DNA from 4 places in the Ruminococcus gauvreauii genome. Region 1 is predicted to be linked to each of the others. Evidence: riboswitches for the same ligand, from Rfam matches in the RefSeq annotation. Region 1 holds a riboswitch; each other region holds the start of a gene.
What was found. A riboswitch is a leader RNA that binds a small molecule or an ion and turns the genes downstream of it on or off. The one in region 1 is predicted to bind cobalamin.

Region 1 (4,215 bases):
GGCTGTCCGCCGAGCTCATCTTTGTACACCCAGAGAGACTCCAGTGTACTTGCATTGAATGCCTGGATCCGTCCATTCGAGAGGCCGACAAAGATCATCCCGCCGCCGTATGTCGGAGGGACAATGGAGAAGTTGCTGCTTCCCGCCATCGTTCCCGTGGCGACGACATCCCCGGTCTCTTTGTTGATCTTGAGGAGGCTTCCGTCAAAATAACAGTACATGTATCCGTCGACAAGAATCGGCGAGCTGACTGCCTTCCAGCCAAAATCCGCACCGATTTTCTTTCCCCATTTCAGATGAGTCTCTGTTGAGGCTGTCGGCGTAAGCGCCTGAGTGATCGCCATATTATCCGGGCTGCTCCTGTAATCGTACCACTCTGCATCCAGTTCCGGAAGTGTGACATCGGCGGCCTCCTTCACCGTGACCGTCAGATACGGGGCTACCAGCGGCGTATCATATTCTCCGTCACATTTCGCCGAGACGTAATACGTTCCCGCCGTGTCAAACTGAAAGGTAACGTTGCCCCCGGCATCCGTTACAGCGCCTTCGACAGCCTCTGAGGTCCCCAGATACCCTTTTGGATCTGCCGCATCCGGTGTGATCAGTATCAGCTGGGCATCCTCCACAGCCTTTGTCTGCTGGTCGATCATGCTCTGCGCATAATTTCCAAAATACGCATAGCAGTATCCCTTTAGCTGCAGTGAAATATCTTCCCCCGCCTCTGCCTCAATGCTGCTGACCTTTTCGCCGTCCGCAAAAAACATGCCGTAGTTGTCCAGGTAGTAGTCGTCCTGATAGAAAAAGAACTCCACCTCATCGTCCTGTCTGAGCACGCAGTCATTTGCAGAATAACCGGTGTAGCCGTAGTCCGTCTCCACATCGTCGTGCGGCATGGCGCCGTTGACTGCGAAACTGATACTGCTGGTTGAAACGCCGTTCAGCTTTGTGATAAACCCGGCAGAATTGACCTCCAGATAATCGCCAATGTTTTCTTTTGTCACATCATACAGATCAATATGCATCTGCACAAGGGCATCAAGAGGTGTGATGTCTCCCTCGCTGACATTCGGTCCATATGTAAATCCATAGGATTTTGCCAGATTGGAGGGGATCTCTGAGGTCTTTGGAAGATAGAAGAATGTATCCCCCTGTTTCATCGACATCCTCACATTTGCCTTGCCTGCCCCCACCGTCACTTCCTGCGCAGCAGCAGGTGTCTGATGTTCCAGGCCGTCTGCGGCAGCCTCCGGAACCTCTTCCTCCGTCTTCTGCACAGCATCTTCCTGTTCACCCTCTTCCTGAAGACTCTCCTCCGGTTCGGGCTCGTCCTCCGACGATGGTTCCTCCGCGGAGGCATCGCCGTTCTCTGTCTCTTCCAAATCTCCGGCTATGGGAACCGGAAGGTCTTCCACCGCTCCAAATGCCGCAGTCGGAACAGACGTCAGGATCATCAGTGCCGCCAAAATCATACTGATGACCTGTCTTTTCAACTTCTTCATACAGATTTGCTCCTTTTCTCTTATTTTTTGACCACAGAAAAAAATGAAATTGCACAAAAAAAAGAGCCGTAACAGGCTCTACCTTTAAAAAGGGACCTTTTTGCATACAACAAATAAAGGTCCTGGATTCTCTTCTCAATCCGCCTTGCTTACGAATCTTTTTTCACAAACTGCGTTGTTGTATCCTGACTCGGGTTCATCCTACTAAAAGCGCCTTCCCGGATTTCATCCAGTGGCATCCTGCTTTGTTCGTCCCCCATACAGTAGAGATAGGCTGTCCCGGATTCTCACCGGGTTCCGTTTAAACAGGCACGCCGTGCCTGACCGCAGTTCTTATTCAGTTTATACTATGGTGTTAATCATTAATTTAGATGATTCTAAGTTATTTGTCAAGATATATTACATAAACCGAGTGTTTTTTTCGAATTTAAAAATGGGAGCGTCTTTATCAGACACTCCCATACCTCTCTGACAAATATCAGATTTTAACAACGCCTTTTGTAACCAGTGCTTTCTGTGCCGCTTCACAGATCTGTGTAGCTGCAGTTCCGTCATGTACAACAACGCCAGGTTTCTTTCCGTTCTGTACACAGTCCACGAATTCTTTCATCTCTTCCACGTATGCCTGCTGGAAACGTTCCGGGAAGTTACGTACACATTCCTGAACAACACCGTGTTTGTCATAGATCACTGCAAGATTCTTAGCCGGAACCGGGCTCACACGGATGCTTCCCTCTGTCCCGATGATCTCTGTCTCAATATGATAGCCGTGTACTGCAGCTCTTCCCACATGAAGCTGTCCCATGGCGCCATTCTTAAATGAGAAAGTAGCGCATGCTGTCTCAACATCGCCCTGCTCAGCAAATCTCGGATGTTTCACCGTGCTTCCGATCGCATATACTTCTTCCGGATCATCACCGAGGAACCAGCGCATCAGGTCGATATCATGGCTGGCCATATCCATCATGATGCCGCCGCTCTTCGGAACGTATCCGCTGTCCAGTAAGCTCTCTGCGTCCGCATCCGGGTCCACTCCGGTAGCTTTTACGAGGTAAGGTTTGCCGATTGCGCCTTCATCGATTTTCTTCTTCGCATATGCATAGGAAGGATCATATCTGCGCATGAAGCCGAGCATAAACACGAGATCCGGGTACTGCTCTACTTCTTTTTCTGTTGCGTAGCATTCGTCGAGTGTAACGGCAAGCGGTTTCTCGCAGAAGATATGTTTTCCGGCTTTTAATGCCAGTGAAATCTGCTCCGGATGAAATGTAGACGGGGATACGATCACGACTGCATCGATGTCCGGATCCTGACACATTTCTCCAAAGTCAGCGTATGTCTTAGCCACACCCAGTTCGTTTTTTGCATACTCAAGTTCCGCCGGAACAACGGAGCAGGCTGCAACCAGTTCAGCTGCCGGCACGCCAAATGCCAGATTGTTCGCATGTGCACGTCCAAGTCTTCCTAACCCAACAATACCAATTCTTACTTTCTTCATTCTCCAATTCCTCTCTTCACTGTGATTTCTCTCTTCCAAAGTTCAGATCTATATAAATCGTCCGCCGATTTATACATTAATCATATCATAACAAATCCTATTTCTCAATTCTTTCGTAATATTGCACAGATGTCTTTTTATTTTCACAGAATCTTCAGGTAATTATGATGGGCTGCGGACAGATTTTCACATTCTTGCTTGCCGCCTTATTCCCAGTTTTTGCAGACATCCACCCACTTTGAAAAACCTGAATATTTCTCAAGTTCAGGAATGGTGAGTTCGATTGCGCTACTGCTGCTCCCGCATGCAGGGAATACTGTCTCAAACCTTCTCAGTGATTCATCGAGGCACACCTGGACTTCACTGTTGACTGCAAATGGGCATACGCCTCCGACAGAGTGCCCAACCATATCTTCGACTTCCTCCGATGACAGCATTTTTGCTTTTGTATGGAAGGTGCCCTTATATTTGACGTTGTCTATTTTCGCATCCCCGGCTGTCACGATCAGCACACACCCGTCGTCCACTTTGAAGGAAAGGGTCTTTGCGATTCTTTTCGGTTCACATCCGACCGCCTGCGCCGCCAGCTCAACCGTCGCGGATGACACCTCAAACTCCTGTACTCTCTCCTCCAGTCCATACTGCCTGAAATATTCTCTTACCTTTTCAATCGCCATTTTTGTTCTCTCCCTGCTGTATACTCATTTTTTCACCCATCCCCGGTACGAGCGGTTCATCGGTGCTTCTTTTCCCGGATCCGCAGCCTCAGTCAAACGCTTCAGGCCGTCAGATGCAACCATGACAACGGTCTCCTCATGCATAAAATCTGTTATGTTGGCGTCAAACAACACGTTTGCCTTTGCCGGAAATTCTTCATCTCCGTCCCAGAACAGAAAACGGATCGGCAGGCAGGAAAATGCCATTGCCTGAAATCCCGCATCTGAATAGCGGATTCTCTCGAATCCCAGCTTTTCCCCCGCCTCCAGCAGCTGGTCAAGCCTGCCGCCAAACACACGTGCGAACGGATTCACCGTCTGCTCAAAAAATGCCTTTGTGAACACGCTTGCACGGGGCACATCCTGAAATGCCACCCACTGCCCGGAGAGCACCGGTTTTTCTTTGGAATAATAAAACAGATGGTAGATATCCATCAGTGTAAAAAAATCAGGAACCTGTTCCGGATTCGCTGCATCCGTGATGCTTCCGGTTTCCCGGTCG
Region 2 (4,215 bases), 450 kb from region 1:
CAGAGCGGAAACAGTGTGGTTACAACGATTGACGTCAATATTCAGGAAACGGTGGAAAAATACATTAAGGATCTGATGGATGGGCTTGCAAATGGTCCGAACGGCGCAAAAGGCGCCAAAAATGTGGGCGTCGTGGTTGCCAATCCCAATACAGGAGAAATTCTGGCAATGGGCAGTTCGGATCCCTATGATCTCAATAATCCGAGGGATCTGACCCCATTCTATGCGCAGGAAGAGATTGACAAAATGTCAAATGAGACCATGCTGGATAACCTGAACGGCATCTGGAAAAACTACTGTATCAGCGATGCGTATGAGCCTGGCTCCACGGTGAAACCGATGTCTGTGGCGGCAGCTCTTGAGAGCGGGGACATCTCCTACGATGATACCTTTTACTGCGGGGGATATGAGGTGGTCGCCGGTGAGACGATCAAATGTTCCGTCTATCCCGGAGCCCATGAGACGCAGACCCTGTCGGAGGTAATGAAAAATTCCTGCAATTCAGCACTGATGCAAATGGCGGAGAAGATGGGCGTGGAGGATTTCATCCGCTATCAGAATGTCTTTAACTTTGGATTAAGGACAGGCATCGATCTGCCGGGCGAGGCATCCGGTATTACGCATACAACAGATACGATGGGGCAGACGGAACTTGCCACATCGTCTTTCGGGCAGGGATATACCTGCACGATGATTCAGGAGACGGCTGCCATCTGCTCTGTGATCAACGGGGGATATTATTATCAGCCGCATATCGTGAGCAAGGTTCTCAACAGCGATGGTGCAGTCATAAAAAACGTAGAACCTGTACTTATGAAACAGACCGTGTCTGAAGAAGTATCAGCTCATATCAGGGAATACATGGGTGCGGTTGTCGCAAGCAATGGTACCGGAAAATATGCCAAGGTGGATGGATACAGCATGGGAGGAAAGACCGGTACGGCTCAGAAGATTCCGCGGGGAAATGGCAAATATCTGATTTCGTATGTCGGCTTTGCACCGCTTGACGATCCGCAGGTGGTGATATACACCGTTGTGGACGAACCGAATGTAGAGATTCAGTCGATCAGCACTTATGCGCAGTATCTCGCACACAATATCATGTCGGAGATTCTGCCCTATATGAATATTTTTCCGGATGAAGGAACGGATGGGGAATCAGCTGACGATGGCATCTCACTCGAAGAGATCTTTGATATGGAAGGTGAGGACCGCACTTCAGAGGGTGTCTCCGATACTTCTGTTCCGGAGCCGCTGGAGGACGATGAAGATGTTGAAGGCGGAAATACACAGACGGACGACGGAGTTACCAATGAAGAGGCAGGACTGGAGAATTAACAGCGGAAAAATCCGACAGTTGACATATTGAGCCCAAGAAAATATAATGATAAAAAACACTATGATGCCGTTTTGGCTGATGCGGGCCGTTTGGGAACGTACAGGCCAGGAAGACGGGTGAGAATCCCGCACAGGAGCGCTGCTGTAATTACGGAGTGATTTTCCGGGAACGAAAAGTTCGGCCACTGAGAGTATTCGGGAAGGCGGAGAATCATGTTGATGTATAAGTCAGAACACACGGTATGATAAGGCGTACAGGACTCTTCGAATTCAGGAGGTACGGTAAAAGGATGATAGCGATCCCGTATTGAGAAGAAATCCTCAATACGGGATTTTTCTGATATAAGAGGAGGGAAAGTAAGTTTGAAAACCAATGAGAATCATTCACGCAGAGTAATGCTGCTGGGAATTTTCGCAGCCGCGGCGGTGGTTGTCTTTTTACTGAATATTGCACTCGGATCGGTGTCAATATCCATGAGTGAAATCCTGGGGATTTTTACCGGGAGTCCGGATGTGGCGGAGACAAACCGTGCGATTGTACAGAACATCAGGCTCCCGAGAACGCTCGCTACCGTCATTGGGGGAGCTGCCCTTGCCGCCGCAGGCGTACTGCTGCAGGTGTTTTTCAACAATCCGATCGTAGAACCGTATGTGCTGGGCATTTCATCGGGTTCCACACTGTTTGTCGGACTTGTGACGCTCGGAGGATTCAGCTTCGGGATGAAAAGCATACCTCCGATGGGAATGGTCGCAGGTGCATTTATCGGCGCAATGGCGGTCATGCTCTGTGTCATCTGGGCTTCCAGAAAAGTGAAAAGTATATCGACGCTGCTGATCATCGGGCTGATGGCAGGATTTGTCTGCAGTGCCGTGACCAGCATGCTCTCCGCGCTGGCCGATAAGGAGAAGGTGACGGGTTTCTATCGCTGGTCACTCGGAAGCTTTGCCGGAATTACATGGGAGCAGGTAGCCGTGCTTTATGTGGTCGGGATTCCGTTTCTGGCTGCAGCTCTCTTCATGGGTAAATCATTGAACAGTATGATGCTGGGGGAGCGCTATGCAAAATCGATGGGTGTGAGAATACAGCGTTTCCGCATTATGATTGTGTTCATTTCCAGTGTGCTGACAGCACTTGTAACTGCTTTTGCAGGACCGATTTCTTTTGTCGGACTTGCTGTCCCGCATATTGTACGCATGCTCCTTAAGACTTCCGATAACAGAGTTGTGCTGCCGGCTGTCTGCATCTGCGGGGCGCTGATGACAGGAATCTGCGATCTGGGTACCAGGCTGCTGCTCAGCCCGGTTGAACTTCCTTTGAGTGCGCTGACTTCGGTCGTAGGAGCGCCGCTGGTAGTATTCCTCCTGATCCGCCAGAAGGGTCAGGAACTATAGAAAGGCTGATATAAGATGAAGAATGAATTGATTGTAAATGCAGTTCAGGTGAATGCAGGCTATGAGAATAAGACTGTGGTGGAGGGAGTGAATCTGGAAGGATTGAAAGGACAGATGATCTGCCTCCTCGGTCCCAACGGGGCGGGCAAGAGCACTATTCTGCGTACGCTTTCAGGCCTGCTTGCGCCCGTCTCAGGGACCGTGCAGATTGGCGGGACAGATATCAGCAGCCTGCGGGAAAATGCACTCGCAAAAAAGCTGGCGGTGGTGCTGACGGAACAGTCCGCCCCTGCGCTGATGACGGTATATGAACTCGTCTCCATGGGACGCTATCCCCATACGAATTTCTGGGGAAAGCTGGAAAAGGAAGACTATGAGGTCATCAACGGGGCGTTTGAACAGGTGGGAGTAGAGCATCTGGCGGAGCGATATTACAGTGAGCTCAGCGACGGTGAAAAGCAGAAAGTGATGATCGCCCGGGCGCTTGTGCAGCAGCCGGAACTGATCATACTCGACGAGCCGACCAGCCATCTGGATATTCACCACAAAGTTGAAATCATACAGATTTTAAATAATCTCTGCCGTACGCTCGGGATTACCGCAATCCTTTCTCTGCATGATATTGACCTTGCTGCAAAAGGCTGCCAGACTCTGCTGATGGTCAAGGATGGAAAAGTGATCGCACAGGGTGCGCCGGAGGATGTGATCAGAAGCGGCACGCTGCAGGAACTGTACAATGTAAAGGGTGCCAGGTACAATGAATTGCTTGGAAGCGTGGAGCTGACCGGAAACTATGAGGAAGAAGTCTTTGTAGTTCCGGGCTGCGGTACTGCGATTCCGCTGTACAGGAGCCTGGAGAGGGGCGGATACGGAACTGCGAGCGGTGTGCTGCATGAGAACGATGTGGATGCCCAGATAGCGCGCGCGATCTGTACTCATGTTGTGCAGGAGGAGGCATTTGAACCGGTATCCGCGATTCATCTGAGACAGGCAGCCGAAAGAATGAAACACTGCCGTTTTGTGATCGATTCCGGTTTTCCATGCGGGTCCATGAACCGGAGGAATCTGGAGCTGATCACACAGGCTGTGATAAACGGCAGTACCGTGTTGTCCATGAGGGATCCAAAAGAGAGCAGCCGTCTGTTTTCGGCTGTATGCAAGGATCTGGTTTTCTGCAGCAGTATAGCTGAGGTACTGGAAAACCTGAAACATCAGAGTGCAGAAAAGCCATTCAGGAAATTTGCGTAGGTGAGGATATGAAACAGTTTGGATCAGACCAGATGATAAGCCTGCAAAGTGCCACAGTGATCCGTTTTGCAGGAAAACGGAGAGTACTGAGCACCGGTCCGCTGGGCGGAGGATTCAGCGAACATCTCACGGCGGCGTTTAATCTTGATATGAAAGAGGCGGACACCGGGGAGTGCCGGCTGCGTGCGGCCACGTATCCGGAACATATGGCGCTGGCGGCAGAAGAGCTTGGACTCA
Region 3 (4,215 bases), 490 kb from region 1:
ATCCAGGATATCCCGGATGCTGTCACCCAGCATATTAAAAACGACCACCACGATAACAATTGCAATACCGGGATAGATCATAAGCCATGGCGCTTTGCTTATGTAAGTTCTGCCCTCATTCAGCATCAGCCCCCACTCCGGAGTCGGAGCCTGGGCCCCAAAGCCCAGAAAAGACAGCGCTGCCAGCTCCAGCATCATCGTGCCGATATCTGTTGCAGCAGTCACAACCATCGTCGTGATCATATTGGGGAGCACATGTTTCAGAATTATGTTTTTTGTGCTGGTTCCGGTTACGACAGCCGCCTCCATATACAGATTGTTCTTAATCTTCAGAACCATACTCCTCGCCAGTCTCGCATACTTTGTCCAGCTCACAGCGGCTATCGCGATCACGGCATTGACCATATTGGGCCCCAGAAGACCTGCTATCGCGATCGCCAGTACAAGTCCCGGAAAAGAAATCATCATATCAGCCAGCCGCATGATGACAGCATCGACCGCACCGCCAAAGTAACCGGCGATCACACCGAGAGCCGTACCGACGACCAGGATCACCGCCACCAGGATCAGCGTCATCGTCAGGGATGACCTGGTGCCATAGATCACCCTGGATAGTACATCTCTGCCAAGTTTATCTGTCCCGCACGTATACGTGCCGTCCGGTGCCTTTAAAGAATCCGACATCACCGCATCATACGGGTCATGCGGAGAGATCAGCGGTGCCAGTAACGCCACACCTACAATGATCAATGCCAGGACAGAAAACATCGTAAACTGTTTATGAGACTTTAGAAACTTCAGTATCTTCACGTTATCTTTCCTCCTTCAGCCTGGGATCCAGCCGGTTATAGGAGAGATCCACCAGCAGATTAATTCCCATATACAGCAGCGCAATCCACAGCACATATCCCTGTACCAGCGGATAATCCCGGCAGGAGATCGCTTTGACCGCCATGCTTCCCAGTCCCGGCCAGTTATAAATGATTTCAACAACTGCAGTACCACCGAGCAGACTCCCCAGAGAAATTCCCAGAAGTGTGACCAGCGGCAGCATGGAATTCGGGAGCACATGCTTCCAGAGAATCGTACTCTCTCTGATGCCCCGCATCCTTGCTCCCGTCACATAGTCCTGCCGTAGTTCTTCCAACACTGCAATGCGTACCTGCCGGGTATACTTTGCCGACATGGAAAATGCCAGCGTTACCGCAGGAAGAATCAGTGATTTAAAATCCGTACTTCCCCCCGATACGGTAACCCATCTGAGCGTAACACCGAAAATACTGAGCAGAATCAAACCGACCCAGAAGCTTGGGATTGAGACTCCCATAAAGGTCAGCCCCCGCACCAGGTAATCCGGCCATCGGTTCTGGTATACAGCCGACAGAATCCCCAGTGGAATGGACACAGCCAGCATGATGATCAGTGAGAACAATGCCAGTTTCAGGGTCGGCCAGAAACAAGAAGTCAGTTTTTCCACGACAGGTACTTTCATAGAATAAGAAGTACCCATATCCCCGGTCAGAACACCCTTCAGCCAGGTTCCATATTGAATGAGAAACGGTTTGTCCAGGCCAAGTTCCGCCCGTGTCTGTTCGAGAAGCTCCGGAGTCGGCACGTTCCCGCACTCAGTCAGCATGATTTCCGCGGGGTCCCCCGGAGAAAGATACGTCAGCCCAAAAGTAAAAAAACTGATGCCAAACAGCACAACTAAAATCTGTATCAATCTTCTTCCCAGTTGTTTCTTATTCACAATCCTTCATCCTCCTGCAGCTTCTGTTTTGTTATCATATCACCTCTCCTTTCCGATCTGTTCTTCCAGATATCTGATAAATTCATGCGCCATCTCCGACAGAGAATCCTTGATTCGTTTGATATATCCGAATGAGACACTGTTTTCGCTTCCTCTGACAGGAATCGCCTTGATTTGATATTCCTTATACTTATCTTTTAGAAAACTGCTGTCAACCGAGCAGTAATCTGTATGTTTCAACAGCTGTATCAAAAAATGATCGCTGTTTGTACAGGCGATCTCCTGTCTGCCGGATCTGTTTAACCCCTCCCCATTCAAAACACCTAAATGCTTCGACAGAGAGTGAATGTCCTCTCTTCTCTGAATCAGCTTTACAGCCTCCAGGTCCTTTTCTGAAACGCACCGCCTGTCGAACAGCGGATTCTTTTCGCTGCAGAACAAAAAAAGTGATGTTTTCGCCAGTTCATGGAATTCCAGACCTTTCGTTCTCAGCCTTTCTTCAAATACCGGCTGATTTCTTCTGGATATGTAAGTAAAGCCCAGCTCCGCACTCCTCCGGTGCACCCATACCACGATATCTTCAAAGTCGCCTTCTCTGAGATCCAGATGTGGTTTTCTATACGCTTTCAGCCCGTAAAATTCTGCGAGAAGCGTTGACAGATTATTACTGGGTGTACAGCACACCGTCAGTCCCTCTTCTCTTTCTCCCTTTAGACTATTCAGCATTTCAAAATTCTTCAGCGTACTCAGTGCATACCGGTAGACCTGCTCTCCCTCTCTCGTCAGCGTAACCCCGCTTCTGTTCCTGACAAGCAGCACCATGCCCATCTCTTCTTCCAGCGCCTTGATAACCTTACTGACATTCGGCTGTGTCGTGATCAGCACCTCCGCTGCTGCATGAAAACTCCCCAGATCAACACTTGTCACAAAATACTGCAACTGCTTGATATCCATATGTCCCCCTTTTCATTCTCCATAGTCAATGCTAAATTTACTGACGCCGTCTTCAGAATAAAAACAAAAATAATTAAGGGAGGAAGGTTCTTGGTGCCTTTCTCCCGGTGTTTGCAGCGCGATCCCCCCTGAGGGGTTAAAAAGCAGAAAAAAAATGCTTCATTGCAATAAAAAAATGCGCACAATAAGTGCGCATAAGCATGTAATCAATTTACATTTGCTTCGCTCACACCTATACACCGTAGGCATTGCCATTCACATAAAAGCAGGTCTCCTGGCTTAAAAGCATTGTCTACTTCCCTTCCCGGATATGATATTTTCATCCAGTGGTTATGAAGTCGACCCTTTTTTCACAGTGACGGGATCGCATTGGATTCTCACCAATTTCCCTATTAATCCTGAAACAGGAACTTTTATGACTCTTTTTAAATCAAAATTACTATAACATACTTTTTTGTATTTTTCTCTCTTTTTTTTTGTTTTTCCCATTCCATTTTGTTATCACCCCTGGTGCAGTAATTTTTTAAAACTTTCACAAATGATATTGACTTTTCGCAGGATCGGTCTTATAATCAACATATGAACAGTTATTCATATGTTTCATCATTTAATTATAGAAACGGAGAGGATAAGTTATGAAACGCATGGAAGAATCGCTTGGACCTCAGCACAAAGAAACCTGTGGCTGCGGGCATGAACATCATGAGCACCACGACCACCATGAGCACGACCATGAATCCTGCGGCTGCGGGCATGAGCACCATGACCACGGGCATGAGTCCTGCGGCTGCGGGCATGAGCACCATGACCACGGGCATGAGTCCTGCGGCTGCGGCCATGAACATCATGAGCACGCTTTTCACAGCGGCAATACTGCCGAACTACCGGATGACGGCCACGAAAAGAGCGTTTACATTTTAGAAAATCTCGGCTGTGCCAATTGTGCAGCTAAGATGGAGCAGAAAATACAGGAACTCCCCGGTGTGTCTGCAGCCAGCATCACGTTTGCCACAAAGCAGCTGCGTATATCCGCCGACGGCCAGGCCGCATTGATTCCACAGATCCAGAGTATCTGCTCCTCCATCGAATCAGAAGTTCGCGTCGTGCCGAAGGATACTATTTCTGCAGGCAGCAGCAAAACTAAAACTTATATCCTTCAGAATCTCGGATGTGCCAACTGCGCTGCAAAGATGGAGCAACGGATCAACCAGCTCACCGATGTGGAGTGTGCATCCATTACCTTTGCCACAAAGCAGCTGAAACTCACAGCAAAATCGCCGCAGCGTCTGATTCCAGAGATTCAGAAGATCTGCAACGCGATTGAGGACGGTATTGAAATTGTCGAAAAAGAATCCTCTGTGCGCAGCCATGAAGCCGTTGCTGCAAAAAAGGGGATGTCGGAAAGCACCCGCGCCCTGACAGAAATCATCATCGGGGCGGTCCTTTTCATCGCCGGTGAAATACTGGAACATATGGGCTTTGGAACTGCCGTCACACTCCCCATCTATACT
Region 4 (4,215 bases), 1.6 Mb from region 1:
CAAAGGCCGCTGGGGAAGTAAGGGCGGTGTCGCGAGAATTTATCTTCCGGATAACATGGATCTGAAAAGTGCGGAACTGAATATCAAGGGCGGGAGCCTGGAAACAGATCGCCTGACTGCACAGGAAGTGACTGTAGATGCAGGAGGCGGGGAATTCGTGTGTGACGGACTTATTAGGGCGGAGGATGCGGACTTCGAAGTTGGGGCCGGATCCATCAGTATTGCTCTGCTTGAGAGCAGCGAATCGGATTTTGACTGTTCAGCCGGGCGGATCGCATGCACAATGACGGAAAGTATGGCTGATTATTATTTTTCGGGCGAATGCAGCCTGGGGCGTCTTTCCTATGGGGACCAGGAGTGGCATGTAAATGACGACATAGAGATCGGAAGTGAAGCAGCGAAAAGAACGATCGATGCGAAATGCAGCGTGGGAGATATCACGATTGATTTTGAAAAATAGATAAGGAGGAATCGTAATGGAAAATAAGAGATTATATCGTTCATCAACAAATTACATGCTTGCAGGTGTATGCGGCGGAATTGCGGAATATTTTAACATTGATCCAACACTTGTGAGACTCGGCTGGGTATTGTTTTCATGCCTTGGAGGTTCCGGAATTCTGGCATACATTATAGCCGCAATTATTATTCCAAAATAGTAACTATTCAGGACGGCGTATCTTCTTGACCGAAAAAGCCGGTCAAGAAGCATCGGATGTTCATCCAATGTGGAAATTGGTGCGTAAAAGCGACTTACAAGCAAGCTTGACGCAGCTTTCTGCACCAATTTCCCCGCCGTCCTGAACTGTTACCCGAAATAAAGAATAAAACAGAAAAAAAAGGTCATACTCCAAAGAGAAAAGGAGTGTGACTTTTTTATGAAGAAAAATAAGGATATCGACCTACATCAAATATCTCCGGAAGAACAGCTGAAATATGAGATCGCTGAGGAGCTTGGACTGCTGGACCGTGTACTGGAAAATGGATGGAGGACCCTTTCAGCGAAAGAGACAGGAAGGATCGGCGGCCTTGTCACAAAACGCAAGCGCGAGATGAATCAGGAGTAATGTGTTACAGAAGCGGGGCGGCACATGCAAGCCATGACGAGGCAAGCAGACGGCTGCCCGCTTCTGACAGATGAATGCCGTCCGTGGTGAGGATGGAATTGCCGCGGTCATCATTTTGTGCATTCATCCGTTCATGGAGAGGAAGAAAGACAGCGCCGAAGCATGAAGCCAGTTCCTGGAGAATTTCACTTTCCTGACGGATAAAGGGATGCCAGCACAGGTATTGTGCTGGTGATGAGAAGATAAAGGGCTCCAGTAAAATGAGAGAAGGGATTCCGGACGATGTGATATTCTCCAGAATACGCCGGCAGTACCGTGTGAATTCTGCGGGAATTCGCGGACGGTCCGTATACAATTCAACCGGGATATCGTTTACCCCGACGAGCAGGGTGACAAGATCAGGGGCAAGCGCAAGGCAGTCCCGATCAAGACATTTGCATACGTCCTCGGACGTAAAACCGTCGTGGCCTCTGTTTATGATTTTATATTTGTCTGCTGGCAGCATTTCACGGACCACTGACACATAGCCGTCCCCCAGATCAAAGGGAGATTCTGTAAACAGCCGGTGACTGTCGGTGATGCTGTCACCGATAAAAAGAATTTTTTTCATGGAAATACTTGACGCCTTTCTTCAGGTATGGTAAGATTTACTTGTATAATTCCATATTACCACAGTAAGTGCATCGGGGAAACAAAAGTTTTTTTGATGAAGAGGGAATTGGGTGCGAATCCCAAGCGATCCGGTCACTGTATTTAGGGAGCAATATTTCATAATCCCATTGTACGAGAGTATGAGAAGGGGAAATAGAGCGATGATCTATAAGTCAGGAAACCTGCTTATTGTGTACAAGGTTGAAACTTCCGTGCAAAGTTTAACATCCTAATTTGTCGTATGACAAATTTCGTGTCTACTTTCATTAACGGAGTAGGCATTTTTTTATGGAATGCCAAGAATAAACAAACGGCTAAGGACCTTAATAATACGGATTATGCAAAGATTAAACGGCAGGGTGAATGCTTAGGTTAGTAAACAGTTAAATTGAATTATTTTTCCTCCGCAACTAAAATAATTTCAATATTTCCTCTTAACTGTATAAACGCTCGTGATTGCACCGAAGCAGCCTCATCCACTTTAATGACATGCAAAACGCTGTGTGGGATAAAAACCACACAGCGTTTTGTGATGTCAATAATCCTGAATAGTTGCCTGGATTTATTAAGAAAAAATAAATCCTGTAAAAAGGATTGACTTCTCTGGTCTACTGCTGTAGACTAAAGGCATGCTAGCAGTCTATTGCAGTAGACGAAAGGAAGTAAATCATATGATGAAGTTTTTTGATTCAGAACTGAATGTAATGGAACTATTGTGGAAAGAGGGTGATATGACAGCGAAACAGCTTGTGGAGAAACTGAACAGGCAAGTTGGGTGGTCGCGTACCACCACATATACGATTATAAAGAAACTGATTAATAAGGGAGCAGTGCAGCGCTCGGAGCCGGACTTCATGTGTCATGCGCTGATCAGCAGGGAGAAAGCACAAAAAGCGGAAGTGGATCAACTGATTGATAAGATGTTCGACGGGTCATCTGGCCTGTTGATCAACACGCTTCTGGAACGAAAAGACCTGCCTGAACACCTTGTGGAAGAATTGAGAAGGATTGTAAAAGAGACGGAGTGAGGATGAGATTATGAGTATTCTGCAAATGAATCTTTCGGCGGCATGTATCATTGCTGCCATAATCGTGATGAGAACAGCGGCGCTTGACAAACTGCCGAAGCAGTTGTTTCAGCTCCTGTGGCTGATACCGGTGATTCGTCTGTTTGTACCATTCTCATTTTCGTCGCCCATCAGCATATTCTGCCTGTTTGAACGAACGCCTGTACAGGAAATGACAGGTTCTTTTCTGTCATCCGGATCGATTGGCGGCGGTAAAGCTGATCTGGCACTGCGCAGCGGATCGTCATTTTTGTGTATGGCTGTATGGATAACCGGGAGCGTAATCCTGGCTGCCTGTTTCACGATCGTGAATGTACAGAGCAGACGGGGATTTGCTTCTTCTGTGCCGGCCGGAAACGAAAATATTGACAGATGGCTGGCACAGCACAGAATAAGGCGGCAAATCAGTGTCAGAGTGAGTGACAGAATAACAACGCCATTGACATATGGCGTGGCAAAACCTGTGATACTGCTTCCGGCATCACTTGAATGTTCGGGTGAGGCACAGCTTAACTATGTCCTGCTCCATGAGTTTCTGCATATCAGAAGGCTGGATATCCTGAAGAGTATCGTTATGCTGATCACGGTATGCATATACTGGTTTAACCCAATGGTATGGATCATGTATGTTCTGGTCAACAGGGATATCGAGCTGGCATGTGACGAGGGAGTATTAAAAGAATCGGGGATAAGCACCAGGGCGTCTTATGCGCTGACGCTGATCCAGATGCAGGAAAACAGGGGAGGAGCGGGTTTGGCGAAAAGTTTCAGCAGATATGCGATCAAAGAAAGGATTGAATCTATTATGAAATATAAAAAAGCGTCGGTCACCGCAGTTGCAGCCGCATTGGCACTGGCAGCGGGGATCACAACAGCGTTTGCATCGAGTGCAGCCGCGACAGAGACAATTAAGGCAGAAGAAATGGAGAGTTCAGTTTCGAGCGAATCTGTCGATGCCGTACTGGAAGCGGAGGAGCAGGAGGGACCGAGAACTGAGTCTGTATCGGGTGCAGCCGCGGCAGAAGCGATAAAGGCAGAAGAAACGGAGAGTTTAGCTACGAGTGAATCTGTCGATGCCGTGGCGGAACCGGAGAATCAGGAGGGATCGAGCACTGATCAGGTGGAATACGCGACGATAACTGCAGATGATGACGGCGAAAAGTCATCCGACGGTTACGACAGTGATGTAGCCGCAGTGGAAGAGGCTGAAGTTCATGTCGATGGAAAAGCATGGAGTGGGACGATAACTCAGGAGAATAAAGAAAAAACCGTACATGATCTGCAGGAGACACAGAGTATACTGGAAGCGGAGAATGTACAGTAGGTGACAGCAGAGGAGCTGCCCGGCATTTTATGCATGGGCAGCTCGTTTGCTATGACAGGGCCTGCTATGGAATGGGAAACTTTCCGGAAAGCGTCAGAATATGCAT

Region 2: another riboswitch for cobalamin. It lies ahead of NQ502_RS14080 (FecCD family ABC transporter permease); the one in region 1 lies ahead of NQ502_RS12140 (Ig-like domain-containing protein).
Region 3: another riboswitch for cobalamin. It lies ahead of NQ502_RS14260 (LysR family transcriptional regulator); the one in region 1 lies ahead of NQ502_RS12140 (Ig-like domain-containing protein).
Region 4: another riboswitch for cobalamin. It lies ahead of NQ502_RS04390 (BlaI/MecI/CopY family transcriptional regulator); the one in region 1 lies ahead of NQ502_RS12140 (Ig-like domain-containing protein).

What each region holds. Positions count from the first base shown of each region.
Region 1 covers NZ_CP102290.1:2,511,561-2,515,775, reverse strand. Annotated here, with positions in the region: gene NQ502_RS12140 (Ig-like domain-containing protein) at 1-1,499, opposite strand, end outside; cobalamin riboswitch at 1,657-1,843, opposite strand; gene iolG (inositol 2-dehydrogenase) at 1,978-2,997, opposite strand; gene NQ502_RS12130 (YbaK/EbsC family protein) at 3,204-3,674, opposite strand; gene NQ502_RS12125 (DUF3786 domain-containing protein) at 3,699-4,215, opposite strand, start outside.
Region 2 covers NZ_CP102290.1:2,961,604-2,965,818, forward strand. Annotated here, with positions in the region: gene NQ502_RS14075 (peptidoglycan D,D-transpeptidase FtsI family protein) at 1-1,338, shown strand, start outside; cobalamin riboswitch at 1,447-1,575, shown strand; gene NQ502_RS14080 (FecCD family ABC transporter permease) at 1,702-2,730, shown strand; gene NQ502_RS14085 (ABC transporter ATP-binding protein) at 2,746-3,978, shown strand; gene NQ502_RS14090 (adenosylcobinamide amidohydrolase) at 3,987-4,215, shown strand, end outside.
Region 3 covers NZ_CP102290.1:3,001,073-3,005,287, reverse strand. Annotated here, with positions in the region: gene nikC (nickel transporter permease) at 1-810, opposite strand, end outside; gene nikB (nickel ABC transporter permease) at 812-1,750, opposite strand; gene NQ502_RS14260 (LysR family transcriptional regulator) at 1,790-2,704, opposite strand; cobalamin riboswitch at 2,952-3,134, opposite strand; gene NQ502_RS14255 (heavy metal translocating P-type ATPase) at 3,340-4,215, shown strand, end outside.
Region 4 covers NZ_CP102290.1:896,340-900,554, reverse strand. Annotated here, with positions in the region: gene NQ502_RS04410 (DUF4097 family beta strand repeat-containing protein) at 1-460, shown strand, start outside; gene NQ502_RS04405 (PspC domain-containing protein) at 477-659, shown strand; gene NQ502_RS04400 (small, acid-soluble spore protein, alpha/beta type) at 879-1,067, shown strand; gene NQ502_RS04395 (SGNH/GDSL hydrolase family protein) at 1,072-1,677, opposite strand; cobalamin riboswitch at 1,727-1,922, shown strand; gene NQ502_RS04390 (BlaI/MecI/CopY family transcriptional regulator) at 2,390-2,746, shown strand; gene NQ502_RS04385 (M56 family metallopeptidase) at 2,757-4,109, shown strand.